DNA from 4 places in the Massilia sp. 2TAF26 genome. Region 2 is predicted to be linked to each of the others. Evidence: predicted binding sites of a transcription regulator. Region 2 holds the regulator's gene; each other region holds the start of a gene.
The links. Region 2 encodes LexA, which represses DNA repair genes until DNA is damaged. Its sites were predicted from a motif close to ACTGTATNNNNATACAGT; they were not measured.

Region 1 (7,800 bases), on a different contig from region 2:
CACACGATCAAGATCGACCAGTCATTCGTCAAGGAGATCCACGACGAGTACGGCCACTATCCGGTGGTGCTGGCGATCATCTCGATCGCGCGCGGCCTGGGCCTGAACCTGATCGCGGAAGGCGTCGAGACCGAGCCGCAGGCACGCTACCTGCGCGCCAACGGCTGCATGACGATGCAGGGCTACCTGTATCACCGGCCGATGCCGCTGGGCCGCTTCGTCGACGTGCTGCGCGGCCAGGGCCTGCCGGCCGGCGCGGGCAACGTGCTCGCGTTCCAGGCGTAAGGAAGCCGCCTTGCCATGCCTGATACCGTCGCTCATCACACCGCTGAGTTCCTGCGCGTAAAAGCGCTGGCCGAGCGCGGCGTCGCCAGTGCCCAGCACAGCCTGGGCTTCATGTACGTGAACGGCCACGGCGTGCCGAAGAACGACGAGCTGGCGGTGGCCTGGTACCGGATGGCGGCCAGCGCCGGCCTCGAACAGGCCCAGTACAACCTCGGCGTGATGTACCAGAAGGGCCAGGGCGTGGCCCAGGACCTGGCGCAGGCGATCTACTGGTACACCCAGGCGGCCGAGCAGGGATATGCCGCGGCCCAGTACAACCTGGGCTGGCTGTACGCCAAGGGCCAGGGCGTGCCGGCCGACGTGCAGCAGGCCATGCACTGGTTCAGCCAGGCGGCCGAACAGGGCGACGCCGGCGCCCAGCACAACCTCGGCATGATGTACGAAGGCGGCAAGGGCGTGGCCCAGGACATCGGCCGCGCCATCGAATGGTATCGCCGCGCCGCCGACCAGAACTACGCGCGCGCGCAGTTCAACCTGGCGCTCCGCTACGACAGCGGCCAGGGTGTGGACCGCGACGTGCAGCAGGCCATCCACTGGTTCCGCAAGGCGGCCGAGCAGGGCTATGCGCCGGCCCAGTTCAACCTCGGCCTGCGCTATGACAAGGGACAGGACCTGCCGCAGGACAGCGAAAAGGCGATCCTGTGGTACGGCCGCGCCGGCGAGCAGGGCCATGCCAGCTCGCAGTTCAACCTGGCCCTCATCCACGACAGCGGCCACGGGGTGGCCCGCGATCCCGACCTGGCGCTGCACTGGTTCCGCAAGGCGGCCGAGCAGGGCCATGCCGGCGCCCAGGACAATCTCGGCCTGCGCTACGAGCACGGCCAGGGCGTGGACCAGGATTACGGACTGGCCGCGCACTGGTACCGCAAGGCCGCCGAGCAGGGTTCCGCCGGCGCCCAGTACCACCTCGGCCAGCTGCTCGATGCCGGCCATGGCGTCGAGCAGGATGCCGGGCAGGCGCTCGACTGGTACCGCAAGGCCGCAAGCCAAGGCCACCTGCGCGCCCAGTTCGACCTCGCCCTGCGCATCGAGGCCGAGGCCATGCACTGGTACCGCAAGGCGGCCGACCAGGACTACGCGCCGGCCCAGTACATGCTGGGCCAGCTGCTCGACCAGGACGACAGCGGCACCATCGACCCGCGCCAGGCCTACGAGTGGTACCGCAAGGCCGCCGACCAGGGCCACGCCCTCGCCCAGTTCGCGCTCGGCCTGCGCTACGACAGCGGCCATGGCGTCGAACGCGACTACGAAGCCGCCCACTTCTGGTACCTGTGCGCCGCACGCCAGGGCCATGCGCGCGCCCAGTTCAACCTCGGGGTCATGTACGCCAGCGGCCAGGGCGTGCAGAAGGACCTGGTCGAAGCCTATGCCTGGCTGCACCGCGCCGGTGCCGCCGGCGTTCAACCCGCCACCAGCTACATCCAGCGCATCGCCGCACGCATGGAACCCCACCTGCTCGCGCAGGCCAACGGATACGTTGGCGCGGCATAACAAAAACCAGAAACAGAAGAGAGAAGATGAAACTCAAGCAGATCGTGCTCGCGCTCGGCCTGGCCGCGCTTGCTTCCGCGCCGGCACTCGCCGCCAATGCCACCGCCACCGCTTCCAAATCCGCGCCGTCGGGATTCGACCGCAAGGCCTACAGCATCGCCTACAAGAAGTTTGTGCTGCCGAACGGCCTGACCCTGCTGGTGCATGAAGACCACAGCGTGCCGGTGGTGGGCGTAAACGTCTGGTACCACGTCGGCTCGCGCAACGAGAAGCGCGGCAAGACCGGCTTCGCCCACCTGTTCGAGCACTTCTTCTTCAACGGTTCCGAGAACTACCCGCACGGCTTCCGCGAGGCGATGGACGACCTCGGCGCCAACAACCGCAACGGCACCACCAACACCGACCGCACCAACTTCTTCGAGGACGTCCCGACCTCGGCACTGGAGCGCACGCTGTTCCTGGAATCGGACCGCATGGGCTTCCTCGGCAATTACATCTCGCAGGCCATGCTCGAGCGCGAGCGCGGCGTGGTGCAAAACGAGAAGAGGCAAGGCGACAACCAGCCCTACGGCAAGGTGCGCTACGAATTCGCGGCCAAGATGTACCCGTACTCGCACCCGTATTCGTGGACCACGATCGGCAGCATGGACGACCTCAACGCCGCTTCGCTGGAAGACATCCGCGAGTGGTACCGCACCTACTACGGCCCGAACAACGCGGTGCTGTCGCTGGCCGGCGACATCACGCCCGAGCGCGCGCTCGAGCTGGTGAACAAGTACTTCGGCGCGCTGCCGCCGGGACCGCCGCTGCCGCGCACCGAGACCTGGATCCCTGTGCTCGACCGCGACATCCGCGACGAGATGGAAGACCAGGTGCCGCAGGTGCGGGTCTACCGCCGCTGGCACGCCGCCGCCTGGAAGGATGCGGATGTGGCGCGCCTGCAGCTGCTGGCCGACGTGCTGGCCGGCTCGAAGAGCGCGCGCCTCGACAAGCGCCTGGTGTACGAGAAAGGCATCGCCACCGGCGTGTCCGCCGGCATGCAGGACAGTGAACTGGGCGGCACCTTCGGGATCACGGTCACGCTCAAGAACGGCGCCGACCAGCTCGATGCGGAACGCGAAGTCGACCGCATCGTGGGCGAACTGCTGGAAAAGGGTCCGACGGGCGAGGAACTGGCGCGCGTGAAGACCCGCGAGCTGGCCGACTTCTCGCGCAGCCTGGAGCGCCTGGGCGGCTTCGGCGGCCGCGCCGACGTGCTGGCCCAGAGCATGACCTATGGCGGCAGCCCGGACGCCTACCTGACCCGCCTGGAGCAGATGGCCAGCGCCACCCCGGCGGACGTGAAGGCGGCCGGCAAGCGCTGGCTCAGCGGGCATCATTACACGATGACGGTCAAGCCTTATCCGAAACTGGCGGCCGTCAAATCCGGCTTCGACCGCAAGCAGTTGCCGGCCCTGGGCCAGGCGCCCGACGTCAGCTTCCCGGCCATGCAGCGCGCCCAGCTCAAGAACGGCCTGAAGGTCGTGCTGCTGGAACGCCATGGCGCGCCGATCGTTAACGCCGCGCTGGTGCTGGATGCCGGCGCCGCCGCCGACCCGGCCGGCAAGGAAGGCCTGGCGTCGCTGAGCCTCGGCCTGATCGACAAGGGGACCAAGGCGCGCAACGCGTTCCAGTTATCCGACGCATTGGAATCGCTGGGCGCCGACATCAGCACCGGCACCTCCCAGGACCAGTCGGTGCTGCGCCTGAAGGCAACCAGCGCCAACCTGGCGCCGTCGCTGGCGCTGATGGCCGACGCCGCCCTCAACGCTACCTTCCCGCAGGACCAGGTCGAGCTGGCCAAGCAGCGCCGCCTGGCCCAGGTGGGGCAGGAGAAGGCCCAGCCGAGCGCCCTCGCGGTGCGCGTGATCCCGGGCATCCTGTACGGCGCGGGCCATGCCTACGGCCGTCCGGCTTCCGGCACCGAAGCCAGCACCCGGACCATCAGCCGCGACGACGTCGCGCGCTGGCATGACGCCTGGTTCCGTCCGGGCAGCGCGACCCTGGTCGTGGCCGGCGACACCACCCTCGAAAAGTTGATGCCGGCGCTGGAGTCGAGCTTCGGCAAATGGCAGGCCGGCAGCGCTCCCGCCAAGCAGGTGCCGAGCGTGCCGGCCACCGCGGGCAAGCGCATCTACCTGATCGACAAGCCGGAGGCGCCGCAGTCGACCATCGTCGCCGCCCACGTCTCGCTGCCGTCCGGCCAGCCGGACGAACTGGCGATCCAGGCCGTCATGCACGACTTCGGCGGCATGGCGACCTCGCGCCTGAACCGCAACCTGCGCCTCGACAAGCACTGGAGCTACGGCACCACCGCCCGCATGATCGACATGCGCGGCCAGCGCAGCTTCCTGACGATCGCGCCGGTGCAGACCGACAAGACGGTCGAGGCGATGCAGGAAGTGTCGAAGGAGATCCGCGACATCGCCGGCCAGCGTCCGATCGCCGGCGAGGAATTCGACAGCGTGATGCGCAACGTGACCTCGCGCCTGCCGGGCCGCTTCGCCACCCTGGATGCGCTCGAAGGCGCGGCCATCACCAGCATCAACCTCGGCCTGCCGGACGATTACTGGAACCGCTACGCCGGCGGCATGCGCTCGCTGAGCGACAAGCAGCTGGCCGGCGCCGGCGCGCGCTACGTGCATCCGGACGAAGTCGTGTGGCTGGTGATCGGCGACCTGCGCAAGGTCGAGCCGGGTATCCGCAAGCTGGGCTGGGGCGAGGTGACCGTGCTGGACGCGGACGGCAAGCCGGTCCGCTGAGCGCTCAGCCGAGCGTCCGCGCCAGGAAGGCATCGATCGCCCGGGAACTGGCGGTCGGCTCGCTGATGTGCGGACAGTGGCCTTCGTCGTCGATGACGTCCAGGCTGCTGTTCGGCAGGTGGCGCAGCAGGTAGTGGCCGACCTCGCGCGGGACGAGCGGATCGTCGCTGCATTCCAGGATCAGCGACGGCACGGTCGAACGAGCCAGGTCGGCGCGGTGGTCGGACAGGAAGGTCACGCGGGCGAAATGGCGGGCAATGCCCTGGTCGTTGCGCATGAAGCTGGCCATCAGCTCCGCGGTCAGCGCCGGCCGCTTCGCCCCGATCAGCATGGGCGCCATGCGCCGTGACCAGCTCGGGAAATCGTCGTCCATCGACGCCAGCAGGTTGTCCATATCCTCGCGGCTGAAGCCGCCCACATAATCGCCGTCGTTGATGTAGCAGGGCGACGCCCCCACCATGACTTGCGCAGCGAAGCGCTCCGGCGCCTTGATCGCCGCCAGCATGCCGATCGTGGCGCTGACCGAATGGCCGACGAAGATCACCGGCCCGGCCGCGCAGGCGGTCAGTATTTCCAGCAAATCGTCGGCATGGCCATGCAGGCTTCCATGCCTTGCGCGGTCATAGGCCGTGCGGTCGGAATCGCCGCTGCCGGTCAGGTCATACAGGATGGTGCGGAACCGCCCTTCATAGGCGGGGGCGAGGAAGCGCCACATGGTCTGGTCGCAGCCGAAGCCGTGGGCGAACACCATGGTCGCGTGGCCGGCGCCGGCGACGTGGACGTTATTGCGGAATTGGACAGACATTGGTACTCAGATTCGCCAAAAAACAAATTGCAAACTATCACAGTTTACTAATGTTGCAAACGCATGCGCTGAACTTCCATTGCGTGCGTCTACGTACCGCCGTGCCGGCATGAACTGCGTTATACTGTTCATCCATACAGTATTTACTGCGCAATGGAACTCAAAGACAAGCTCGAGATCCTGGCCGATGCCGCCAAATACGACGCCTCCTGCGCCAGCAGCGGCGCGCCCAAGCGGGATTCGGCCGACAAGGACGGCCTGGGCGCCACCAACGGCATGGGTATCTGCCATAGCTACACGCCGGACGGACGCTGCGTATCGCTGCTGAAGATCCTGCTGACCAACTTCTGCATCTACGACTGCCAGTATTGCGTGAATCGCCGCAGCTCGAACGTGCCGCGGGCCCGCTTCGCGGTCGACGAAGTGGTCAAGCTGACCCAGGATTTTTACCTCCGCAACTACATCGACGGGCTGTTTCTCAGCTCGGGCATCATCCAGTCCAGCGATTACACGATGGAGCAGCTGGTCGAGGTCGCGCGGCGTCTGCGCGAGGAGCACAAGTTCCGCGGCTACATCCACCTGAAGACGATTCCGGATGCCGACCCGCGCCTGATCGAGCTGGCCGGCAAGTACGCCGACCGGCTGTCGGTCAACATCGAGCTGCCGACCCAGGACAGCGTCTCCCGCCTGGCGCCGGAAAAAAGCGTCCACACGATCAAGCTGGCGATGGGCGCCATCCGCACCAAGCTCGACGAGAAGGACGAGCACCCGAAGGCCCCTAGCTTCGCACCGGCCGGGCAGAGCACCCAGATGATCGTCGGCGCCGACGCCAGCGACGACCAGACCATCCTGAACACGGCCCAGACCCTGTACGGCAGCTACAAGCTCAAGCGGGTCTACTACTCGGCCTTCAGCCCGATCCCGCAGAGCCCCTCCAGCGTGCCGTCCGCGCCGCCGCCGCTGCTGCGCGAGCACCGCCTCTACCAGGCCGATTTCCTGTTGCGCGGCTATGGCTTCACGGCCGGCGAACTGATGCCGCAGGCGGGCAACCTGGCGCTCGACATCGACCCCAAGCTGGCCTGGGCGCTCGGCAACCGCGAGCACTTCCCGCTCGACCTGAACCGCGCCGACGAAGCCATGATCGCGCGCGTACCCGGCATCGGCCTGCGTTCGGCCAAACGGCTCATCGACCTGCGCCGCCTGCGCCGGATCCGCTGGGAGGATCTGTCGCGCCTGCGCTGCAGCCTGAAGAAGCTGGCGCCCTTCGTGGTCACCGCCGACTACAAGCCGGCGCAAGACGCGGCGTCCTCCGAACTGCTGCGGCGGAACATGGCCGATGCCCCGCAGCAGATGAAGCTGTGGCCGGAGCTGCAGGCGGCATGAGCGCGATCGACCGACAGCGTGCGGGCCAGCCGCTGCTGGTCGAGACCTTCGCCGAATGGCGCGAGGCGGCGCGCGAACTGCTGGTCCACGACGTGCCGCCGGAGCTGCTTACCTGGAGCACGCCCTACGCCGGCGGCGACCTGTTCTCGGGTGCGCCGTCCACGGCCGAGCAGCCGCATAATCCTTCCGACTTGCCGCCGCCCGCATCGGACCCGGCGCGCCACGGACCGAAACACGGCGCGCCGAGCATTCCGCGCTCGCTGATGGACATGCTGCAAAGCGCCGCCTGCTGCCGCGTGCCGGACCGCTGGGCCTTTCTTTACCGCGTGATCTGGCGCTGGCAGCAGGGCGAGCACGAGGTGCAGTCGCCGGCCGACGAAGACGGCGCGCGCCTGCATGCGATGGTGAAGGCGGTGCGCCGCGAGGAACACGACATGCATGCCTATATCCGATTCCGCGAACGCCCGCCTGAAGCCGGGCCGCCACGCTTCGTCGCCTGGTACGAGCCGCGCCACGACGTGCTGCCCCAGGTCGCCGAGCATTTTATTTCCCGTATGGGCAAGGTCAGCTGGATGATCGCCACGCCCGAGGCCAGCGTACTGTGGGATGGCCAGACCCTGCACAATACCGGCCCGCTGGTGAAGAATTCCGACGACCTGGAGGATACCGGCGAGGCCCTGTGGCTGACCTACTACCGTAGCGTGTTCAATCCGGCGCGCCTGAATGCCGAGGTGATGCGCCAGCACATCACATCGGACCGCTGGAAAAATTTGCCAGAAGGCAAAATCGTGCCGCACATGATTTCCGAGGCAGCGATGGGGGCGCGCAAGATCGGCCAGTACGAGGCGGTGGGCCAGCGCAAGGGCACGACCATCCCGATCGCCCCCGAGGATGCCCAGCCGGAGCGGCAGCAGCCGTCCAGACTCGACGAGTGCCGGCGCTGCGAGCTGTGGCAGTTCGCCACCCAGGCCGTCG
Region 2 (7,800 bases):
GACAAGCCGGTCAAGCCGAAGAGCGAAGACAAGCCGAAGCTCGAGGACAAGCCCGTCAAGCCGCGCGACGACGTGCGTGCCCTCGCCATCCTCGAAGGGAAGGGCGCGGACAAGACCGACAAGGCCGAGAAGGACAAACAGCCGGCCGACGCCGGCTCGCAGAAATTCGTGGTGCAGGTCGCGGCGCTGTCGAGCCAGGAAAAGGCCGCCGAACTGCAGGCGAAACTGCATGGCGCCGGCATCAATTCGCACACCGAAAAGGCCGGCGAACTGATCAAGGTGAAGATCGGCCCCCTGAGCAAGGACGAGGCCGAGAAAGTGCGCGCCAAGCTGGGCCGCATCGGCCTGTCGGGCTTCATGACCCCTGTTTGAAGCCGTGACGATTTTCGATTACATCGTCCTGTTCATCCTGATCTCGTCGGTCGTCATCAGCACCATGCGTGGGCTGGTGAAGGAAATCCTGTCCCTGGTGAGCTGGGTCGCAGCCTTCGTGGTGGCGAACGCCTTCGGTGCGAAGCTGGCGCCCATGCTACCATCGGTGGTTCCGGGCGAGTCGCTGAGGCTGATCCTTGCTTTCGTTGCACTATTCCTGGGCGTACGTGTACTGATGGGCCTGCTGGCCCTGGCGATCGGCGCGCTGATCGAGGCTTCCGGCCTCTCGCTGGCCGACCGCGGACTCGGCGGCCTGTTCGGACTGGGCCGGGGGATTGTAATCGTGCTGGCCGGCGTCATATTGTGTGGGATGACTTCCATTCCCCAACAGGCTTTCTGGAAAAACGCGTTGCTCTCTCCCATGGCGGAAACCGGGGCGCGCACGGTCAAGCCTTTCTTGCCGGCTGCCTTCGCGCAGCACGTGCAGTATTAATTTTTCATTATCAGCTGTTTAGGAGCGCACCATGTGTGGCATCGTCGGCGTCGTCTCGCAAGCCCCCGTCAACCAGTTGCTGTATGACGCATTGCTGCTGCTGCAGCATCGCGGCCAGGATGCGGCCGGTATCGCAACCAACCATAGCAGCATGTTCTCGATGTACAAGGCCAACGGCCTGGTGCGCGACGTGTTCCGCACCCGTAACATGCGCTCGCTGATGGGTAATTCCGGCATCGGCCACTGCCGCTACCCGACCGCCGGCTCGTCCAGCGAAGAGGAGGCGCAGCCGTTCTATGTGAACGCGCCGTTCGGCATCACGCTGGCGCACAACGGCAACCTGACCAACCAGGCCCAGCTCAAGGACGAGCTGTTCCGCATCGACCGCCGCCACGTGAACACCGGTTCCGATTCGGAAGTGCTGCTGAACGTGCTGGCCCACGAGATCCAGACCGCCGCCGACGGCTACTCGCTGGATCCGGATGCCATCTTCAAGGCGGTTGCCATGGTGCACAAGCGCGTGCGCGGCGCCTATGCCGTGATCGCCCAGATCTCCGGCCACGGCCTGCTGGCCTTCCGCGACCCCTTCGGCATCCGTCCGCTGTGCCTGGGCGTGAACGAGACTGAGAACGGCCCCGAATACCTGGTCGCCAGCGAATCGGTGGCGCTCGAGGGCCTGGGCTTCCGCTTCGTGCGCGACATCGCGCCGGGCGAGGCGGTCTTCATCGACGACGCCAGCCAGCTGCATTCGCGCCAGTGCGCCGAGAACCCGTCGCTGAATCCCTGCGCCTTCGAATACGTCTACCTGGCCCGTCCTGACTCCGTCATCGACGGCGCCTCGGTCTACGCGACCCGCCTGCGCATGGGCGAATACCTTGCCGACAAGATCCGCGAGGAGATCCCGGTCGAGGAAATCGACGTCGTGATGCCGATCCCGGACTCCTCGCGTCCGGCCGCGATCCAGCTGGCGCTGAAACTGGGCGTCGAGTACCGCGAAGGCTTCATCAAGAACCGCTACATCGGCCGCACCTTCATCATGCCGGGCCAGGGCATGCGCAAGAAGTCGGTGCGCCAGAAGCTGAACGCGATCGCTTCCGAGTTCAAGGACAAGAACGTGCTGCTGGTCGACGACTCGATCGTGCGCGGCACCACCAGCCGCGAGATCGTGCAGATGGCGCGTGAAGCGGGCGCCCGCAAGGTCTTCTTCGCCTCGGCCGCGCCGCCGGTGCTGTACCCGAACGTGTACGGCATCGACATGCCGACCCGCGACGAGCTGATCGCCCACGGCCGCACCGTGGAAGAGGTGTGCCGCGAGATCACGGCCGACCGCCTGGTCTACCAGGACATCGAGGCGCTGAAGAAATCGATCATGGACGTGAATCCGGCGCTGACCAGCGTCGAGGCGTCCTGCTTTGACGGCGTCTACATCACCGGCGACATCTCGCCGGAGTACCTGGACAGGCTGGAGAACCACCGCCACAAGAGCTCGGGCAAGTCGTCCGAGGATCTGGTGCGGACCCAGCTGAATCTGAACCCGCCGGTAGCGGCGGAGTAAATCACGTATCATCGTACGGGCGCCTCGGGCGCCCGTTTTCATTTGTACCGACACGATCATGAGCGACACGAACAACTACGGCTTCACCACCACCATCCTCCACAACGACCGCCGCAAGACCATCGAGCAGGGCTCGCTGCACAAGCCCATCCACACCTCGGTGGCCTTCGGCTATGGCGACGCGCGCCAGCTGGCCTCGGTCTTCCAGGGCAAGGAACCGGGCTTCCGCTACGGCCGCCAGGGCAACCCGACGGTGTCGGCGCTGGAAGACAAGATCACCAAGATGGAAGACGGCGTCGCCACCCTGTGCTTCGCCACCGGCATGGCAGCGATCGGCGCGCTGGCCCAGGCGCTGCTGAAGGAAGGCGACCACGTGGTCTCGTCCAGCTTCCTGTTCGGGAATACCAACAGCCTGTGGAACACGGTGGCGGGGCAGGGCACCGAGGTCTCCTTCGTCGATGCCACCGACGTCGCCAACGTCGAAGCGGCGCTGCAGCCCAACACGCGCCTGGTGTTCGTCGAGACCATCGCCAATCCGCGCACTCAGATCGCGGATCTCGCGCGCATCGGCGAGCTGTGCCGCCAGCGCGGCATCCTCTACGTGGTCGACAACACCATGACCACGCCCTGGCTGTTCCGCCCGAAGGCGGTCGGCGCCGGCCTGGTGGTCAATTCGCTGACCAAGTCGATCGGCGGCCACGGCATGGCGCTGGGCGGCGCCCTGACGGACACCGGCCTGTACGACTGGAGCGCCTATCCGAACATCGCGCCGAACTTCCGCAAGCAGCCGGCCAAGGCCCAGGGTATGGCCCAGCTGCGCGCCAAATCGCTGCGCGACTTCGGCGCCTCGCTGGCGCCGGAGGCCGCCCACCACATCGCCGTCGGCGCCGAGACCCTGGCCCTGCGCATGGACCGCACCTGCGCCAACGCGCTGGCGCTGGCGAAGATGCTGGAAGTCGACCAGCGCGTCGCCGCCGTCCACTACCCGGGCCTGCCTTCGCACCCGCAGCACGGCATCGCTACCAGCCTGTTCCGTGCCTACGGCTCGCTGTTTAGCTTCGAGCTGAAGGAGGGCATCGACTGCTTCGACTACCTGAACCGCCTGCAGATCGCGATCCCGGCCAGCAACCTGGGCGACACCCGCACCCTGGTGATCCCGGTCGCGCACACGATCTTCTTCGAGATGGGGCCGGAGCGCCGCGCCAGCATGGGCATCGCCGAATCCCTGATCCGGGTGTCGGTGGGCATCGAGGATACGGCGGACCTGCTGGCCGACTTCGGCAACGCGCTGGCCGACTGAACACGGCGTTTTATCCATAGCGAATTGTCATAAAACAAAGGCAAGTCTATGATCGCTCTCACCAATCATGTGGAGAGAGACGATGAAACGACTTGCATTTGCGGTGCTGATGCTGGCCGCCGGGATGGCCTGGGCCGGCGATCTCGGCGATGCCGAAAAAGCCTTGCGCGCCAAGGAATACGGCAAGGCCTTGCCGATCTACACGAAGCTGGCGAACGCCGGCAATGCCGAAGCGCAGTTCCGCCTGGGCGAAATGTACTGGTATGGCGACGGCACCGCGGTCGACATGGGCAAGTCGCAGGCCTGGCTGCAGAAGGCCGCAGCGTCCGGCCATGGCGGCGCGAAGGAGTCGCTGGCGGTCCTCAAGGAGCGCGAACAGCGTGCCGGCGACCTGGCTTACTGGACCGGCTACAAGGGCGATGACCTGGTGACGGGCAAGTACGCCTGCCCGATGCCGAAGATCCCGCAGGTGTCGAAGACCAATGAGGACATCAACCGGGTCAGCACCGCGATCGCGCAATGGGAAACCTGCTACAACGACTTCGTGGCCGGCGTGAACCAGGCGCCGCCGGGCGTCAAGCGCATCCCGGCCGACATCCTCAAGCTGATGAGCCCGCACGAAGCCGAGCAGGCCGCCTCCCGCATCGATGACGTCACGGTGGCCGTGATCAGCCGCCGCCAGGCCGAGGCGCTGAATTTCACCTCGGAGCGCGACGCCTGGTACACGGCAACCCAGTCCTTCGTGGCGGAATCGAATGCCAAGAGCGAGGCGAACAAGCGCCAGCTCGACGTCGAGAACCGGCGCGCGGCCGATGCCAGCAACGAATACAACCGCAGGGTCACGCAGGGCGCCACCTTTGCCCAGCCCGCGTCGACCGGCAAATAAGGCTTGTATCGGGAGCGACGATGAAACGACTTGCATTTGCGGTGCTGATGCTGGCCGCCGGGATGGCGCGGGCCGACGATCTGGGCGATGCCGAAAAGTCCTTGCGCGCGAAGGAATACGACAAGGCCTTGCCGATCTTGACGAAGCTGGCGAACGCCGGCAATGCCGAGGCGCAGTTCCGCCTGGGCGAGATGTACTGGCATGGCAACGGCACCGCGCCCGACCTGGGCAAGTCGCAGGCCTGGCTGCAGAAGGCCGCCACCGGCGGGCATGGCGGCGCGAAGGAGACCTTGGCGATCCTGAAGCAGCGCGAGGAGCGCGCCGCCGACCTGGCTTACTGGACCGGCGGCTACAAGGGCGAGGAGCTGGTATCGGGCAAGTTTGCCTGCCCGATACCGAAGCTTCCGGTGGTCTCCAGGACCAATGAGGAAATTAACCGCATCCAGGCCGAGATCGCCCAGTGGGAAACCTGCCACAACGATTTCGTCGCCAACGTGAAGCAGGCGCCGCAAGGCAGCAAACGTATCCCGCCCGACGTCTTCAAGTTGATGAGTCCGCGTGAGGCCGAGCAGGCGGCCGGCCGCGTCAACGATGCCCTGACGGGCGCCGCCATGCGCCGCCAGGCCGAGGCGCTGGCCTTTGCCGGCGACCGTGACGCCTGGTACGCGGCCACCGAAAAGTTTGTCAACGAGGCGAACGCCAGGACCGAGGACGACAAGCGCCGCCATAACGACGAGCAACAGCACGCACGGGAAGCCAATGATTCCTACCTGCGTAAAATGGGGGAGCAGGCGCCGCGTCCGCAGCGTTCGTGGGGCGGCAACAAGTAAGGATTGTTGAGCTGGCAGGGCTGTGGGGGTATGATAAATTTCTTTTTCACAGCCCTGCTTCACAGCTCTTTTCCATGAAGACTCTCCTGTTATGCGTCGCATTGCTGGCGGCCGGCTCCGTCCGTGCCGACGAGCTGGCCGATGCCGACGCCCTGTTCGCCAAGAAGGCTTATCCAGAAGCCCTGCAGAAGTACACCAGGCTGGCCAATGCCGGCAACGTCACGGCCCAGCAGCACCTGGGCGAAATGTATTTTTACGGCGAAGCCGGCGCCATCGACATGGACAAGGCCACCGCCTGGTTCCGCAAGGCGGCGGCCAAAGGCAATGCCGTCGCCATCGCCTCGCTCGAGATGATGAAGCAGCGCGAGGTCCGCCGCGCCGACATCGACTACTGGATGACGAAATACGACGGCTCGGATGTCCGTACCGACGAGTACCGCTGCCCGGCGCCGCGCTTCCCGGCGGTGTCGCGCCAGACCGAGGAGATCGACCGCTACAGCGCGAAGATGAAGACCTGGCAGGATTGCTACAACCGCTATGCCGAGCACCTGAATGCGGTCACCCCGCTGAGCAAGCGTATTCCCGAGGACATCCGTAAACTGATGACCAAGGCCGAATACGAGACGGCAAGCAAGCACCTGGACGCGGTGCAGGAGGGGCTGTCGGAAGACGCCAGGATCAGCGCCAAGATGGTCGTGGCCGACTTCACGGTCTGGCGCGACGCCACCGACGCCTATGTCAGCCAGCACAACGAGATCGTCAAGAGCGGGCCGACGCCCGAACGCGAGAAGGACCTGGAAGCGCGCAAGAACAACTATAACGGCGCAGGCACGAAGTAAGCCGTCCGCCGAATGAGAAACGCCCCGCAGGCGCAAGCCGGGCGGGGCGTTTATTTTGCCAAGTGGCAAAAATTAGTGCCGGCTCGGTGCCGGCTTAGTGCCAGCTCAGTGCCAAGAGCGCAGCAGGCCGACGGCCAGGCCTTCGAGCGCGAACTCGTCGGTGTGCGGATCGACCGTGATGACGGAGAAGTCCGGGTTTTCCGGCAGCAGTTCGATGGTGCCGCCGCTCTTGCGGTAGCGCTTGACGGTGACTTCGTCGCCGATGCGGGCGACCACGATCTGGCCGTTCTTTGCCGAATCCACTTTCTTGACGGCCAGGAAGTCGCCGTCGCAGATGCCGGCGTCGCGCATCGACCAGCCCTTGACCTTCAGCAGGAAGTCGGGCTTGCTCGAAAACATGGCCGGGTCGACCGAGTAGGTGGCCTCGACGTGTTCCTGGGCCAGGATCGGCGAACCGGCGGCGACGCGGCCGACCAGCGGCAGCGACATCAGCAGGGCGGCCGGGACTGCCGGTGCCGGAGCGGGTTCGGCTGCGGCGCCGACCAGGCGGATGCCACGCGAGGTGCCGGGGGAGATTTCGATCGCGCCCTTGCGGGCCAGGGCCTGCAGGTGTTCCTCGGCCGCATTGGCCGAGCGGAAGCCCAGCTCCTGCGCGATTTCGGCGCGGGTCGGCGGGAAACCGGTGTTGTCGATCGCTTCCTTGATCAGGTTGAGGATCTGTTCTTGCCGTGCGGTGAGCTTGAGCATGTCAAAGATTAATTCGTAGGTGAGCGGTAGTGCGGGGCGAACCCGATACCCTGTATTTTTGTACAGTATTGCGCCGGGCGCAAGGGGAATCCGTGCGATTTGCCGGTTTTTTTTGCCTGCCGGGCACAGCCGATGCTCGGTAGGCAAGCCGGGCCGCCAACGCGGCCTCGAAATGGCGATTGAGCTCTTGACGTTTTTGCGGTTATAATGTCGGGCTTTCCCTTCCCACACTCGTCTTGACGCCGAGGTGGGCATTTGTTTAAACGTCCTTAAGGAGTGTTGCATGCGTCATTATGAAATCGTGTTTATCGTCCACCCGGACCAGAGCGAGCAGGTTCCGGCGATGATCGAGCGCTACAAGACCACGGTCACCTCGCGCGGCGGTAACATCCACCGCGTCGAAGACTGGGGCCGCCGTCAAATGGCTTACCAGATCCAGAAGCTGCCGAAGGCACACTACATCTGCATGAACATCGAGTGCGACAACGAGACCCTGGTCGAGCTGGAAACCGCATTCAAATTCAATGATGCCGTGCTGCGTCACCTGACCGTCAAGATGAAGAAGGCCGAAACCGCGCCGTCGCCGATGATGAAATCGGTGCAGCGCGAAGACGCAGCCAAGAGCCATCGCGCCGAGCAGGCAGCTGCTCCGGCCGCAGCCGCTTAATTCTTAATCTTAAGAAAGAAGCGCGCAAGGGCAGTGAACGAGCTGTTGCTGGTCGCAAGCATCGCGGAACGCGATGCCCTGCGCTACACCCCGGCCGGCATCCCCATCGTC
Region 3 (7,800 bases), on a different contig from region 2:
CCGGCGGCGCTTTTCACGCGCGAGATCGTCGAGCCGATGCCGCCGTCCGGCCTGGCCGATTCCACCAGCTCGTCGGCGGCGGCGCCCATGCGGCTGCCCGTGCCGTGCCAGACATTGCCGATGGCGCCGGATGTGCGTGAGCCGACGTTGCGCACGGCGGCGGCCGACTGCGCGCGGCGTGCGCTGCCGCGGTCGGGGTCGAGCATGTACATCAATAGGGCGCCGGCGGCGGCGCCGCCCAGCCATTTGGCAAGTTCAAGCCCGGTGTCCGTCGTCGTCGTGCTTTGCGTCGGCAGTCGTTGCATGATGTTCGTCCTCCATTGGTTGTTGTCGGTCGGCCGTCCGCGCATGCCAGGCGGCGGCCAGCAGATCCTGTACTTCCTCGTCGCTGGTCTGGTCGAAGGCCTCATACCACTGGCCCACGGAGCGGAACAGCGGCGGCGCCGACAGGCAGACCAGCAGGTCGACCTGACCCTCGAGCGCCGCCAGGGTTTGCGGCGGCGCCACCGGCACCGCCAGCACCAGCTTCGCCGGCTTCAAGCCGCGCGCCACGCGGATGGCCGCCAGCATGGTCGAACCGGTGGCAACGCCATCGTCGACCAGGATCGCGGTCCGTCCGGTCAGCGCCAGCGGCTTGCGGGCGCCGCGGTAGGCACGTTCGCGCCGCTGCAGTTCGGCCAGTTCGCGCACGGTGACGGCCTCGACCTGTTCGGCGCTCACGCCCATCAGGCCGGGCACGCCGGGCTGCAACACCCGTACGCCGCCGCTGCCGACCGCGCCCATCGCATATTCCTCGTGCCCGGGCATGCCCAGCTTACGTACGAGAAGGATATCGAGGTCGATGCCGAGCCGCTGTGCGATAGCGAACCCAACGGGCACTCCGCCGCGCGGCAGCGCCAGCACGACCGCGTCAGCGCGCCCCGCATATTCCCGCAGCTCGCGGGCCAGCAGCTTGCCGGCCTGTCTGCGGTCCTTGAAGTGGCGAAACTCGGCCATGCTGTGCTGCGCCCCCTTGCCGCTTCGGGCCTACTGGATGGTCAGCCGCTTTGCCGCGCCGCCCTGTTTCTTGGGCAACGTGAGCATGAGGACGCCATTCTCGAGCCGCGCTTCGGCGCCGGCATCGTCGACCTCGGAGGGCAGCGTGAAGCTGCGCTGGTACCTGCGTGTCGAACGTTCAGAATACACCACCTGTTCGCCCTCACGCTGTTCGTTTGCCTGCTGGCATTCCCCTTCGATCGTGACGCGCTGGCCGTCGATCGAGACCTTGACGTCTTCCTTCTTGACGCCCGGCAGCTCGGCCTGCACTTCGAAGGCTTTCTCGTGCTCGCTGACGTCGAGGCGCGGCATGGCCAGGCCCTCGTCGGCCCAGCGCCCGCCCTGGGCCAGGGGCGCGAAGAAATCCTGGAACATGCTCTCGACCATGCGGCCGAACTGGTCTTCCATGGGGCCGCCGCGCAGGGTGGACAGCGGGCTATTGTTTCTGCGGATGAGATTCATGATGACCTCCATTGCAAATGAATGCATCACCATTTATACGGCGGCCGGAAGCCGATTTCAAGGGCCGCACAAGCAGGTTTGATGCCCGCCAGCCGGCGGGCAGGTGGAGGGAATTATCGGACTCAGGCCAGATTGCGGCGATGGAAGCGCAAATGATCTTCGACGAAGGTCGAGATGAAGTAATAGCCGTGGTCGTAGCCGGGGTGGCGGCGCAGTTCGAGCGGCTGGCCGGCGGCGCGGCAGGCTTCCTCGAAGGCTTCCGGATACAGCTGTTCCGCGAGGAATTTGTCGGCCAGGCCCTGGTCGATCAGGATGCCGTCCGGGAACACTGCGCGGCCGGCATCCTTCACCAGCTCGCTCGCGTCGTGGGCGCGCCAGGCCGCCTGGTCCTGGCCGAGATAGCCGCCGAAGGCCTTCTGGCCCCAGGGGCAGCGGGTCGGCGCGGCGATCGGCGCGAAGGCCGAGACCGAGCGGAACAGGTCCGGGTGGCGCAGCGCCAGGGTCAGGGCGCCGTGCCCGCCCATCGAGTGGCCGAAGATGCCGACCCGGCCCGCATCCGCCGGCAGGGTGGCCAGCACCAGTTGGCGCAGCTCGAGGATGTAGCTTTCCATGCGGTAGTGGCGGGCCCAGGGCTCGGCGCTGGCGTCGAGATAGAAGCCGGCGCCCACGCCGAAGTCCCAGCTGTCGGTCTCGCCGGGAACGCCGGCGCCACGCGGACTGGTGTCGGGCGCGACCAGGATCACGCCGAGCTCGGCGGCGACGCGCTGGGCGCCGGCCTTGATCATGAAGGTTTCTTCGGTGCAGGTCAGCCCGGCCAGGTAGAACAGCACCGGCAGCTTCTTGCCTTCCGCTCCGGGCGGCAGGTAGACGGAAAAGCGCATCGGCAGGCCGATGGCGCTGGAGTCGTGCTGGTAGAAGCGCTGCACGCCGCCGAAGCAGGCGTGTTCGCTGAGTACATTGGCTTGGGCAAGATCGGTCATCGTCTTTCCATCGATAGGTGAACAATTGCATAAGTATGCCCGCTGCGCCGCCGTCTTGCAGTAGACATTGCAGCGAACTCAGACGATGCCGAGCGCGCCGAGCAGGGCGCCGGCCGCCAGCACCCACAACAGGTGCAGCCGGGTACGCCAGATCACCGCGCCGGCGGCGACGGAAAGCAGCCACAGCCGCCATTGTCCGCCGCCGGCCGAACTGCCGAGGATCCAGGCGGTCGACAGCAGCAGGGCGATCACCACCGGCGCCATGCCCTGCTTGAAGGCGCGCACGGCGCGCAGGTCGCGGTTGCGGTGGCCCCAGCGCGCCGCCGTGTAGGTGATGATGGTCGAGGGCGTCATGATGCCGACCATGCAGACCAGCACGCCGAACAGGGCGGCGCCGACGCTGCCGGCATTGAGGCCGACGTGCCAGCCCATCAGGGCCACGAACAGCACGTTGGGGCCGGGCGCGGCCTGGGCCAGGGCGATCGCGGCGTTGAACTGGTCCTGGGTCAACCAGTGGTGCTGCTCGACCAGGAAGCGGTGCATCTCGGACGAGGTCGAGATCGCGCCGCCGATCGACATCGTCGACAGCAGCAGGAAGTGGCCGAACAGGTTCAGCCAGTCGGACCAGGCCAGCGCCAGGTGCAGGGTCTCGTGTGCCGGGCTCATGATGTCAGGCGGCGCCAGGTGAGGACGCAGCCGAGGCCGCCCAGGCCCAGCAGCACGTACAGCAGCGGGCATTTCAGCAGCGCCACCAGCACGAAGCCGAGGGCGGCGATGGCCAGGCACCAGGACATCGGCAGCGGGCTGCGCTTGAGGGCCGCGGCCAGCCGCAGGCCGGCGACGCCGATCAGGCCGGCCGAGACGGCGGCCATGCCGCGCAGGGCGCCGGCCACCTGCGGGCTGTCGGCGAAGCGGTCGTGCAGCACCGCCAGAGTCAGCACCAGCACCAGCGGCAGGGCCAGCAGCCCGGCCAGGGCGGTCATGGCGCCGGGCAGGCCGAAATAGCGGCCGCCGATCATCAGCGACAGGTTGACCACGTTCGGGCCCGGCATGATCTGGGCGACGGCCCAGTCTTCGATGAATTCCTCCTGGGTCAGCCAGCGTTTGCGCTCGACGAGCTCGCGCTGGACGACGGCGAGCACGCCGCCGAAACCTTGCAAGGCCAGCAGCGTGAAGGAGATGAAGAGGTCGGACAGGGATTGCGGGCGGGGCGGGGAGCCGGGCTCCCCCGGCAGCGGATGCGGCGAGGTAGTCATGCACCGATTATCGCGCTGCGCCCACCCTCCTGTCCATGTGGCAGTGGCTGAGCTTTAGCCGCCGCCGATGCCGCGCATCACGCGGCCGGAACCTTCGCATTCCGGGCAGATCTTGCCGTCGGCCAGCTTGCCGCTGCCGCCGCAGGTCTCGCACAGGTCCTCGCCCGCGCCCGGGGTGCCCGGTTCGGCTTCGTCGCCCGGTTTCAGGTCGGGATCGGGAGTCATGGCCATGGGGTCCTCGCTGGTGATGGTTGACGGGATCATTCTAGGCCGGGCGGCGCGGCGGCGGCGCACGCGGATGCGCTGCGCCGTCATCTGCGCGTAATATGCGGATGCGATATGTCCTCTTGACTTGCAATTAATCTGGCCGATACTGCATCTGCGGCAAGCGGCCTCGATTCCGATCAAACAGGAGATGCAATGGAGCAAACTAGCCTGACCCAGCGCCTGGATGCGCAGCGCAGCAGCGTCGTCGATCTCGGCGTAGCCTTGCAATCACGCGACGGCACGATCTCGGCCGTGGAATTCCTGCGCTCGCGGGACATCGATCCAGCGGTCATCGAAAGGGTGCTGGGCGAGCCGGAACGCCGCCGCCCGCCCTCCGCTTGAGTGTTTCTGGGGTGTCGTGGTTATGCACAAATTTTTCTGCAATGCATCTTGCAAAAATATTTGAATCGTGCGCCGCTTGACATCGTAAGCCCTTGATTTTGCGTGCTTCACATCCTGCACGCACAATGGGCAAATTGTTGAAAGCCGCATCATTCCTTGCTTCCCGCATGTCAAGGGGGTGCTTTTCCACATGGTTATTCACAGATTTTGTGGATATCTGAACAAGCCTGGCCAGCTTATGGGGCTTGCCTAACTCTACTGGATAAATGTACAGTTCTGGCATCTCCAGACCTGTTGCATTATGCCCGATACCGCCGACCCCAGCGTTTCCGCACCCGCGCTGCATGATCCGCTGCCCGACCCCTATGCGTCCCTGAATCCGGAACAACGCGCGGCCGTCGAACACGACGTCGGCCTCGCCATGCCGCGGCCGCTGCTGGTCGTCGCCGGCGCCGGCTCGGGAAAGACGAATACGCTGGCCCACCGCGTGGCCCGGCTGATCCAGTCCGGCGCAGATCCGCAGCGCATCCTGTTGCTGACCTTTTCGCGGCGCGCCGCCAACGAGATGGTGCAGCGCGCCGGCGGCGTCCTGCAGCGCGTCTTCGGGACCTCGCCCCAGGCGGTGGCGGGCTTGCCCTGGGCCGGCACTTTCCACAGCATCGGTGCCCGCCTGCTGCGCGAGTACGCCGGCCGGATCGGGCTGGAGTCCTCCTTCACCATCCACGACCGCGGCGATTCCGAAGACCTGATGGGCATGGTGCGCCAGGATATTGGCCTTACCGGTGGCCAGAAGCGGTTTCCCTTGAAAGGCACCTGCCTGGCCATCTATTCGCGCGTGGTGAACAGCCAGGACGCGCTCGGCGAGGTGCTGCAGACGACCTTCCCCTGGTGCAGCGAATGGGAGGAGCAGCTGAAACGCCTGTTCGGCGCCTATGTCGACGCCAAGCAGGAGCAGAACGTGCTCGACTACGACGACCTGCTGCTGTTCTGGTCCGAGATGGCGTCCGACCCGGAACTCGGACCGGAGCTGGGCGCGCTGTTCGACCACGTGCTGGTCGACGAATACCAGGACACCAACCGCCTGCAGGCCGCCATCATCCAGGGCATGAAGCCGGACGGGCAGGGCGTGATGGTGGTCGGCGACGACGCCCAGGCCATCTATTCCTTCCGCGGGGCGACGGTGCGCAACATCCTCGACTTCCCGCAAGCCTTCTCGCAGCCGGCCCGCGTCATCACCCTCGACCGCAACTACCGCTCCACCCGGCCCATCCTGGATGCCTCGAACGCCGTTATCGCCGCCGCGCTGGAGCGGCATGCGAAGACGCTGTGGACGGATAAAGTGTCGACGGCGAAGCCGCAGCTGGTGCTGATTCCGGACGAGGCCGAGCAGGCGCGCTGGGTCTGCAAGCGCGTGCTGGAACAGCGCGAAGCCGGCACCAGGCTGACCCAGCAGGCGGTGCTGTTCCGCGCCGCCAGCCACAGCGCCGCGCTGGAGCTGGAGCTGGTGCGCCGGAACATCCCCTTCGTGAAGTTCGGCGGCCTGAAATTCCTGGAAGCGGCCCATATCAAGGACATCCTCGCGGTGCTGCGTTTCGCCCAGAACCCGGCCGGACGCCTGGCCGGATTCCGTGTCGCCCAGCTGATCCCCGGCATCGGCCCGGCGAACGCGGCGCGGCTGCTGGATGCGGTAGGCGAGGCCGTCGATCCGCTTGCGGCCGTGGAAGCCTTCGAAGCGCCGGCGCGCGCCCAGGGCGACTGGGAAGCCTTCGTGGCCCTGTTCCGCAACCTGCGGACGCCCGGGCTACGCTGGCCGATGGACATCGAACTGGTGCGCGGCTGGTACCAGCCCCACCTGGAGCGCCTGTACGACGACGCCCCGGTGCGCGCAGCCGATCTCGAGCAACTGGTGGCGCTGGCCGGCGGCTACGGTTCGCGCGAGACCTTCCTGACCGAGCTGACCCTCGATCCGCCCGAAGCGACCAGCGACCGCGCCGGTCCGCCGCTGCTGGACGAGGATTACCTGATCCTGTCGACCATCCATTCGGCCAAGGGCCAGGAGTGGCAGTCGGTGCACGTGCTGAACGTGGTCGACGGCTGCATCCCCTCCGACATGGCCACCGGCAGCGGCGACGACATCGAGGAGGAGCGGCGCCTGTTGTATGTGGCCATGACGCGCGCCAGGGAGCAGTTGCACCTGGTGGTGCCGAACCGCTTCTTCATCAAGCAGCAGTCGCAGATGGGCGACCGGCATGTCTACGCCCAGCGAACCCGCTTCATCAGCCCGGCGATGCTGAAGCATTACGAGGAATGCGTGTGGGTGAACGGGGATACGCCGCACAGCCGCAAGCCGATGCCGGACGAAGTAAGGATGCTGGTGCGCGAGCGGGCGCGAAGCCGCTGGAAATGAGCTTGGAAAGAATAGTTATCCCCCGTGTCCTACCCTTGTAGGAATTTGCCGCATAGCCATGTCCTGCACAAAACTGGGGCTTAGCTAAGTCCTTGATTTTGCAGGGCTAAGATTTTGCCTGTTGAACGGGCAATTTGTTGAAACCCGCACCAATACTGCCCTCCCGGCTTGTCAAGAGGCGCTTGTCCACAACTTTATCCACATTTCCTGTGGATATGAAAATAAAGGCTGTGGAATCAAGTATTTAGGGCCTGATCTTGAGAAAAGCCTTGGCATTTTCGTCAGGTAAATTCTTGCGCCGGGCGATGGGCCCGGCCGGCTCAGTCCAGATGCTCGCGCAGGCGCCGCAAGGCTTCCAGCGCCCCGGCCGGAATGCCGACGTCGCGCGCGGACGGCACCCGCGGCTCGCGCGGATTGATGCGGACCAGGGGCGCGCTCCGGGACTCGCATATGCGCCGCACCGAGGGCACGTCGGTGCCGGCGCCGAGCTCGATCACCACCAGGCGCCGCGCCTGCGCCAGCCAGCCCTCCAGGCGTTCGTACTGCGCTTCGGTGCGCTCGTCCAGCCAGGCGCCGTCGTTGAACATCAGGACATTCGGACGCGCCAGCGCACCGCAATGCGGGCAGGCCGGCAGGGGCGGGCGCATCAGGCAGTCGGCCGGATCGATCTCGGGGCGGACCGCATCCGCCGGCCAGATCGCCTCGCCGCAGGGGTGGCTGCATTGCAGGTGGTGAATGGAGCCGTGGCATTCGACCAGCCGTTCCTCGGGAAAGCCGGCACGCTGGAACTGGCCGTCGACATTGCTGGTGAAGACGAAGGCGCCCAGCGGCAGGCGCTCGCCCAGTTCGCGCAGGATCGCAAAACCTTCGTGGGGCACCGTGTCGCGGTAGAGCGCCAGCCGGTGTCCATAGAAGCCCCAGGCCAGTTCGGGATGGTGGGCGAAGCTGCGCGGGTTCGCGATCTCGACGAAGCGGATGCCGAGTTCGGCCAGCGGCGGATAGGCGCGCCAGAAACCGTGGTCGCCGCGGAAGTCGGGCAGGCCGGAATCGA
Region 4 (7,800 bases), on a different contig from region 2:
GGGCGAGCCGTCGCTGGTGGATGCCGGCGGCCGCCTCATCATCGGCCTGCCGCTGCGGCAGCTGATCGATTCCTACGTCGTGAAGACCAAGGGCGGCGCACGCCAGGCAGGCGCCGCCGAACTGCGCGCCTACCTGCGCCAAGGCCTGAAGCAGCCGGCGCTGGCGCAGGCGGAAGGCCTGGTCGGCGACTACCTGCGCTACCTGGATGCCGAGCAGGGCTTGCGTGCGCAGCTGCGCATCGCGCCGCCCGGCGAGGGCGCCCTGGATGCTGCCCAGGTCGGACAGATGGAAGACTGGCTGCGGCAGCGCACGCAGTTGCGCGAACGGATGCTGGGCACGGCCGTGGCGCAGGCATGGTTTGCGGCCGAGGATGCCGATTGCGACACCGCCCTGGCGGACTGGCGCAGGATGCACGCGCCGGCCGGGTCGGCCGAAGTGGATTCGAACGAACTGCAGGCACGGCGCCTGCACGGCGCCGTGCTGGAGCAGCGCCGCGAGGAGGGCGCGCGGCTCTGCGCCGCGCAGCTCATCGCGGGCATGGGCGGCGGCGCCGGAACATGAGGGAAGCGATGGAATGGAGACGATGAAAACGATGACGACGATGGCGAGAATCGCCGCGGCGATGGCGCTCGCCGCAGGAGCGGCAAACGCAGCCGCCCGCCCGCACACCGAAACGCCGGACGAGGCGCGCGTCCACAAGCTAGTGGAGCCGCGCATGGGCAACAACGTGAAGGTGGATGTGGTGGAGAGGACGCCGTATGGCGGTCTGTATGAGATCCGCACCGGCGGCGACATCTTCTATACCGATGCGAACGCGCGCTACATGTTCGTCGGGAAGGTGGTCGACCTGGGGACGCTGCAGGACCTGACGCGCGCGCGCACCGACGAGCTGGCGGCGATCCATTTTGCCGACCTGCCACTGGAGATGGCGATCAAGACCGTGAAAGGCAATGGCGAGCGGGTGATGGCGGTGTTCGAGGATCCGAACTGTCCTTACTGCCGCAAGCTGCACGAAACGCTGCGCGGCATCGACAACGTGACCGTCTATACCTTCCTGTTGAATATCCTGTCGGAAGACTCGGCGGCCAAGTCCAAGAATATCTGGTGCGCGACCGACCGCTCGCAGGCCTGGCAGCAGTGGATGCTGGAAACGAAGGCGCCGCCGGCCGCCCCGGCCGGCTGCATCGCGCCCGGGGAACAGGTGCTGGCACTGGGCCGCAAGCTGCACGTGCAGGGCACGCCGACGATCTATTTTGCCGATGGATCGCGCAGCGGCAGTGGCTTCGACGCGGCGACATTGGAAGCGCGCCTGCGCAAGCTTACGAAACCGTAAAGTCGGTTGGATGCCATTCTGTTCGTGACGCCCGCCGGGGTAGCGACGGGCGTCACTTTTTTATTGGCCGTCGCCGGTCGTACGCATCGACAGGTCTTTCGCCTTCAGCTTGGCCGACAGCGGCTTGCCCTTGCGTGCCCGCTTGCCGAAGTGCGGCTCCAGGCCCGATGCGAACAGCTCCACGGTGCGCGGCTTGTCGCCGGCCCAGGTGCCGATCACGTTCAGGCCTTTCTGGTTGATCGGCTGGGCTGCGAGCAGGGTTTCCTTCGGTTCCAGCTCCATCAGGGTCACGCCGCGGCCGCCGTTGGTCAGCACCTTCATCTCGTCGATGCCGAACACCAGCACGCGGCCTTTCTCGGACAGGCAGGCCACCGCGCCGGCGGTATCCGGCACCACGCGCGGGGCCAGCGGCACGGCGCCGTCGTCCAGCGTGATGAAGGACTTGCCGCCCTTCAGGCGGGTCGCCATGTCGCCGGCCTTGGCGATGAAGCCGAAGCCCGCGGTGGTCGACAGCAGCAGGCGCGTCTCGGCATTGCCGGCGAAGTAGTAGAGGATGCGTCCGCCGCCCGACAGGTCGACCAGGGTCGTGATGGGCACGCCGTCGCCGCGCGCACCCGGCAGCGCCGCCACCGGCACGGAGTAGGCCTTGCCGTTGTCGCCGATACACAGCAGGTTGTCGATGGTGCGGCATTCGAAGGCGGAGCCGAGCGAATCGCCGGCCTTGAAGGTGAACTGCGCAGGATCGTGGCCGATGCCGGTGCGCGCGCGCACCCAGCCCTTTTCGGAGACGATCACCGTCACCGGCTCGTCGACGATCTTCTGTTCGGCCACGGCCTTCTGCGCTTCCTCGATCAGGGTGCGGCGGTCGTCGCCGTACTGTTTCGAGTCGGCTTCGATCTCGCGGATGATCAGGCGCTTCATGGAAGACGGATTGTTCAGGATGTCTTCCAGCTTTTCCTTCTCGCCACGCAGCTCGGCCAGCTCCTGCTGGATCTTGATCGCTTCCAGGCGCGCCAGCTGGCGCAGGCGGATCTCGAGGATGTCCTCGGCCTGGCGCTCCGACAGGCGGAAGCGCTCGATCAGCGCGGCCTTCGGCTCGTCCGAGTTGCGGATGATGGCGATGACCTCGTCGATGTTCAGCAGGACGGTCTCGCGGCCTTCCAGGATGTGGATGCGGTCGTTGACCTTGCCGAGCTTGAACTCGGTGCGGCGGCGCACCGTCACGAAGCGGTAGTCGATCCACTCCTGCAGGATTTCGGTCAGGCCCTTCTGGCGCGGACGGCCGTCGCCGCCGATCATCACCAGGTTGATCGGGGCCGAGGTCTCCAGCGAGGTATGCGCCAGCAGCATCAGCATGAACTCGGCCTGGTCCTGGTTTTTCGACTTCGGCTCGAACACCAGGCGCACCGGGGCCTCGCGGCCCGATTCGTCGCGCACGGCATCCAGCGCGCCGAGGATGGTCTGCTTCAGCGCCAGCTGCTCGGGCAGCAGGGTCTTCTTGCCGGCCTTGATCTTCGGGTTGGTCAGTTCTTCGATCTCTTCCAGCACGCGCTGGGACGACACGCCCGGGGGCAGTTCGGTGACCACCGCCTGCCACTGGCCGCGCGCCAGTTCCTCGATCTTCCAGCGTGCGCGTACCTTCAGCGAGCCACGGCCGGTGGTGTAGATGTCGGCGATGTTCGAGGCCGGGGTGATGATCTGGGCGCCGCCCGGGTAGTCGGGGCCCTGCACCAGCGTCATCAGCTCGGCGTGGGTGATCTTCGGGTTGCGGATCATCGCCACCGCGGCCGCCGCCACTTCGCGCAGGTTGTGCGAGGGGATCTCGGTGGCCATGCCGACCGCGATGCCGGAGGCGCCGTTCAGCAGCAGCATCGGCAGGCGGGCCGGCAGGGTGCGCGGCTCTTCGCTGGAGCCGTCGTAGTTCGGCTGGAAGTCGACCGTGCCCATGTCGATCTCGTCGAGCAGCAGGCGCGATACCGGCGTCAGGCGCGCTTCGGTGTAGCGCATTGCCGCCGCGCCGTCACCGTCGCGCGAGCCGAAGTTGCCCTGGCCGTCGATCAGCGGATAGCGCAGCGAGAAGTCCTGGGCCATGCGCACCAGCGCATCGTACACGGACTGGTCGCCGTGCGGGTGGAGCTTACCGAGCACGTCGCCGACCACGGTCGCCGATTTGCGCGGCTTCGCCGTCGGGCCCAGGCCCAGTTCGTTCATCGAGTAGAGGATGCGGCGCTGGACCGGTTTCTGGCCGTCGGACACGTCCGGCAGCGCGCGGCCCTTGACGACCGAGACCGCGTAGTCCAGGTAGGCGCGCTCGGCGAAAGTGGAAAGGGTGAGCGTTTCGGCATCAATGCCGGCCGGCTCGTGTTGTTGTTCGAAGAGGCTTGCTTGGCTCATGTTCTATCTATTCGTATTCGGTGCGTGGGCACGCCGTGCCCACGCATTACGTGCGCATCAAATGTCCGCTTCCGTCTCGTTACCGTGCTCTTCCAGCCATGCGCGGCGGGCGGCGGCTTCGCCTTTACCCATCAGCATATTGAAGCGCGCCGACGATTCGGCCAGGTTGTAGTCGCCGAAGGCCACCGGCAGCAGGCGGCGGGTATCCGGGTTCATCGTGGTTTCCCACAGCTGTTCGGCGTTCATCTCGCCGAGACCCTTGAAGCGGGAGATGCTCCACACGCCTTCCTTCAGGCCTTCCTTCTTGAGCTTGTCCTCGATCGCCAGCAGTTCGCCGTCGTCCAGCGCGTACAGCTTCTGGATCGGTTTCTTGCCGCGCGCCGGCACGTCGACACGGTACAGCGGCGGACGCGCGACACACACGTGGCCGTTCTTGAACAGGGCCGGGAAATGCTTGAAGAACAAAGTGAGCAGCAGCACCTGGATGTGCGAGCCGTCGACGTCCGCATCGGAAAGGATGCAGATCTTCCCGTAGCGCAGGCCGGACAGGTCCGGCGTATCGTCCGCGCTGTGCGGGTCGACGCCGATCGCCACCGCGATGTCGTGGATCTCGTTGTTGGCGAACAGGCGGTCGCGGTCGGTCTCCCAGGTGTTCAGCACCTTGCCGCGCAGCGGCAGGATGGCCTGGAATTCCTTGTCGCGGCCCATCTTGGCCGAGCCGCCCGCGGAATCGCCCTCGACCAGGAACAGTTCGTTGCGGGTGATGTCGGTCGATTCGCAATCGGTCAGCTTGCCCGGCAGGACGGCCACGCCCGAGGACTTCTTCTTCTCGACCTTCTGCAGCGAACGCAGGCGGGATTGCGCCTGCTTGATGACCAGTTCGGCCAGCTTCTTGCCGTAGTCGACGTGCTGGTTCAGCCACAGCTCGAGCGGCGGACGGGTGAAGGTCGACACCAGTTTCACGGCGTCGCGCGAGTTCAGGCGCTCCTTGGTCTGGCCCTGGAACTGCGGATCCAGCACCTTCGCCGACAGCACGAACGAGACGCGCGCGAACACGTCTTCCGGCAGCAGCTTGACGCCCTTCGGCAGCAGCGAGTGCATCTCGACGAAGCTCTTCACTGCGCCGAACAGGCCGTCGCGCAGGCCGGATTCGTGGGTGCCGCCGCTGACCGTCGGGATCAGGTTGACATAAGATTCGCGCACCACGGCGCCTTCCTCGGTCCAGGCCACGACCCAGGCCGCGCCTTCGCCTTCCGCGAAGCCCTCATCCCCTGCAGCCGCATATTGCGCGCCTTCGAACAGCGGGATCACGGTCTGGCCCTGGCCCACGGTCTGGGCCAGCGCTTCAAGCAGGTAGCCGCGCAGGCCTTCGTCGTAGCGCCAGGTTTGCGTATCGCCGGTCTTTTCGTTGGTGAGGGTGACGGTGACGCCCGGCAGCAGCACGGCCTTCGAACGCAGCAGGCGCTGCAGCTCGGCCATCGGGATCGTCGGGGAGTCGAAGTACTTGCCGTCCGGCCAGGCGGTGACGCGGGTGCCGTTCTTCTTGCCGCCGCGCTCGGCCGGGTTGGAGCTCAGCGGCTCGACCACGTCGCCGTGCTCGAAGGCCAGCTGGTGCACGCCGTTGCCTTGCTCGTCCTTGCGCCAGACGGTGATTTCGAGGCGCTTCGACAGCGCGTTGGTGACCGACACGCCGACGCCGTGCAGGCCGCCCGAGAAGGCGTAAGCGCCGCCCGAACCCTTGTCGAACTTGCCGCCCGCGTGCAGGCGCGTAAACACGATCTCGACGGTGGAGACGCCTTCCTCGGGGTGGATGCCGACCGGGATGCCGCGGCCGTCGTCCTCGACCGTGATCGAGCCGTCCGTGTTCATCGTCACGGCGATGTTCTTGCAGTGACCACCCAGCGCCTCGTCCGAGGCGTTGTCGATCACTTCCTGGATGATGTGCAGCGGGTTCTCGGTGCGCGTGTACATGCCCGGACGCTGCTTGACGGGCTCCAGTCCCTTCAGGACCCGGATGGATGATTCGCTGTAGTCGGTTGCAGTTTTCTTGGTGGCCATGCTGGATAGTTGTATGTCGAATGCCTGCGCATTCTATCTTGTCGGGCGGAAATGAGAACGCCAAACGACGCGGCAAAAGGCGCCAGTGTCGGTGCTTACGCGCTTTTTGGGAAGAGTGGCTAACGCAACACTGTATGGAAATACAGTATTTTTGCCTGTTGCGCCGAAGTTTGCAAGTGCTGGATGTGAGATTCTGTAAATGGGAATCGTGCGCGCCTATGGCAGGGCTATAGTGAGTTCATGGCAGAGGACAATGAAGACCGTGAAACTGCGGGGTCGCCGCGCGTGCCTGACCGGCGCGCGTCTGGAAATGCGTCGCGCTACCTGCGGCAGGGCGATACACCCTTGAATCTGGCCGGCCGCGTGTTGCGTTCGCGCTGGCGCGCCCTCAGCGACCGCTTCAGCCGCGACTTCATGCGGCGCACCCTGCGCATCGGCGTTTCCGCCCGCATCTTTCATCCGGAACCGGGCGCCGTCGGCCTGCGCAGCAAGAACCTGCAATACCTCGAAGAGTCGATCGCGCAATGGGTGATGTCGCGCGATGTGCTGGTCTTCATGGTGCCGACCGTGAACACCGGTGGTTTGCTCCACCCCAGCAACATCACCATGCGCCATTACGCGCGCCACCTGGACGGGCTGGTGCTGCAGGGCGGGGCGGACGTCTCGCCGATGACCTATTCCGAAACGCCCACCAGGCCCGAATGGAACGGCGACCGCGCGCGCGATGTATATGAACTGGAGCTGCTGCACGAGTTCGTCGACGCCGGCAAGCCGGTGCTCGGCATCTGCCGCGGTTGCCAGCTGATCAACGTCGCCTTCGGCGGCACCCTCTACCAGGACGTCGCCACCAATGTCCCCGATGCCCTGGCCCACGTGCACGAAGACTACGACGCCCACCGCCACGCCATCGTCTTCCCGCACGGTTCCTCGCTGGGCAAGATGTTCCCCGACCAGAAGCGCCCGATCGTGAATTCCATCCACCACCAGGCCGTCAAGGACCTGGGCCGCGACATCCACGTCGAGGCGATGTCGGACCCGGACGGGATCGTCGAAGCGATCCGCTACCAGCGCGCACCCTTCGTGATGGGGCTGCAGTGGCATCCGGAGTTCCACCGGGCGAAGGGGACGGAGCTGCTGGATTGCACGCCGGTGCTGGATGAGTTTTTGCGGGCTGCGCGCGAGACGCGGCTTTAAATAACTACCGTCGTCCCTGCGATTGACCACCGTCGTTCCCGCTATTGTTACCGTCGTCCCCGCCTTCGCGGGGACGACGAGATCATGCGCGGCAACGACGTATTTCGCTTGCACAGCCATCAAACTGCCTCCATAATCTAAATGAGAATCATTCTCATGAAAGCAAGGAGGCCCAATGGACGACGATTTTTTGGACGACACCCCCGCATCCGGCACCCCCAGTACCCGCCACGCCCTCTTGATCGCGGCCCTGCTGCACCTGATGTCGCAGTACACGATCCGCAGCGCCAAGCGCGACCCGCGCAATCCCGACGACGAAGGTCCCTGCGTCAAACTGGCTGCCGTGATCGAGCGCCACCTCGATGCCCTGGCGCGCCTGCCGGACGCCGAGCCGGTGCTGCGCGCCACCTGCGAGCAGCTGCGCGTGAAGTGGGAAGACCTGGTCGACAGCCGCATGCCGGCGCCAGCCAGGCGGCCGCTGTTGTCGCACATCCTGCGTCCGGGGATCTTCAAGACCCCGGCGCTGGCCACCTGAGCCGGCGGGAGTTCAGTCCAGCCAGGCGCGCAAGGCCGCTTCGCCGTCCGGCGTGAAAGCGAGCACGCGCGAGTCCGGCACGCGCCCGGCCCAGCCCAGTTGCTGGAAGCGGTCGAGGAGCAGCGTGCCGAGCTGGCCGGCCAGGTGATGGCGGCGCTCGCTCCAGTCCAGGCAGGTGCGGCAGAAGGGCCGGCGCGATGCCGGCAGCCTGTCGAGATCGATGCCGAGGGCGCGCACCGCGCCGCGGCCCGCATCGGTCAGCATGACGCCATCGGCGCCGAGAGA

Region 1: AB4Z32_RS15890 (putative DNA modification/repair radical SAM protein) is a predicted target of LexA. The motif match lies at 5,566-5,583, and genes of this name have one in related genera.
Region 3: AB4Z32_RS02870 (ATP-dependent helicase) is a predicted target of LexA. The motif match lies at 4,600-4,617, and genes of this name have one in related genera.
Region 4: AB4Z32_RS03990 (DNA topoisomerase IV subunit B) is a predicted target of LexA. The motif match lies at 5,916-5,933, and genes of this name have one in related genera.

The regions. Positions count from the first base shown of each region.
Region 1 is NZ_JBFRFV010000014.1:67,518-75,317, forward strand. It holds gene AB4Z32_RS15870 (putative bifunctional diguanylate cyclase/phosphodiesterase) at 1-285, shown strand, start outside; gene AB4Z32_RS15875 (SEL1-like repeat protein) at 301-1,836, shown strand; gene AB4Z32_RS15880 (M16 family metallopeptidase) at 1,863-4,637, shown strand; gene AB4Z32_RS15885 (alpha/beta fold hydrolase) at 4,642-5,442, opposite strand; gene AB4Z32_RS15890 (putative DNA modification/repair radical SAM protein) at 5,596-6,825, shown strand; gene AB4Z32_RS15895 (UdgX family uracil-DNA binding protein) at 6,822-7,800, shown strand, end outside.
Region 2 is NZ_JBFRFV010000044.1:11,359-19,158, forward strand. It holds gene AB4Z32_RS26025 (SPOR domain-containing protein) at 1-372, shown strand, start outside; gene AB4Z32_RS26030 (CvpA family protein) at 377-865, shown strand; gene purF (amidophosphoribosyltransferase) at 897-2,420, shown strand; gene AB4Z32_RS26040 (cystathionine gamma-synthase family protein) at 2,479-3,720, shown strand; gene AB4Z32_RS26045 (tetratricopeptide repeat protein) at 3,803-4,606, shown strand; gene AB4Z32_RS26050 (tetratricopeptide repeat protein) at 4,627-5,436, shown strand; gene AB4Z32_RS26055 (tetratricopeptide repeat protein) at 5,511-6,275, shown strand; gene lexA (transcriptional repressor LexA) at 6,381-7,022, opposite strand; gene rpsF (30S ribosomal protein S6) at 7,306-7,689, shown strand; gene priB (primosomal replication protein N) at 7,723-7,800, shown strand, end outside.
Region 3 is NZ_JBFRFV010000002.1:159,478-167,277, forward strand. It holds gene AB4Z32_RS02830 (SRPBCC family protein) at 1-305, opposite strand, end outside; gene AB4Z32_RS02835 (phosphoribosyltransferase) at 256-996, opposite strand; gene AB4Z32_RS02840 (Hsp20/alpha crystallin family protein) at 1,027-1,497, opposite strand; gene fghA (S-formylglutathione hydrolase) at 1,620-2,477, opposite strand; gene AB4Z32_RS02850 (chromate transporter) at 2,556-3,143, opposite strand; gene AB4Z32_RS02855 (chromate transporter) at 3,140-3,733, opposite strand; gene AB4Z32_RS02860 (hypothetical protein) at 3,788-3,958, opposite strand; gene AB4Z32_RS02865 (hypothetical protein) at 4,154-4,342, shown strand; gene AB4Z32_RS02870 (ATP-dependent helicase) at 4,644-6,749, shown strand; gene AB4Z32_RS02875 (SIR2 family NAD-dependent protein deacylase) at 7,070-7,800, opposite strand, start outside.
Region 4 is NZ_JBFRFV010000003.1:72,855-80,654, forward strand. It holds gene AB4Z32_RS03975 (lipase secretion chaperone) at 1-562, shown strand, start outside; gene AB4Z32_RS03980 (DsbC family protein) at 585-1,334, shown strand; gene parC (DNA topoisomerase IV subunit A) at 1,395-3,728, opposite strand; gene AB4Z32_RS03990 (DNA topoisomerase IV subunit B) at 3,786-5,786, opposite strand; gene AB4Z32_RS03995 (gamma-glutamyl-gamma-aminobutyrate hydrolase family protein) at 6,027-6,980, shown strand; gene AB4Z32_RS04000 (hypothetical protein) at 7,156-7,515, shown strand; gene AB4Z32_RS04005 (ArsR/SmtB family transcription factor) at 7,528-7,800, opposite strand, start outside.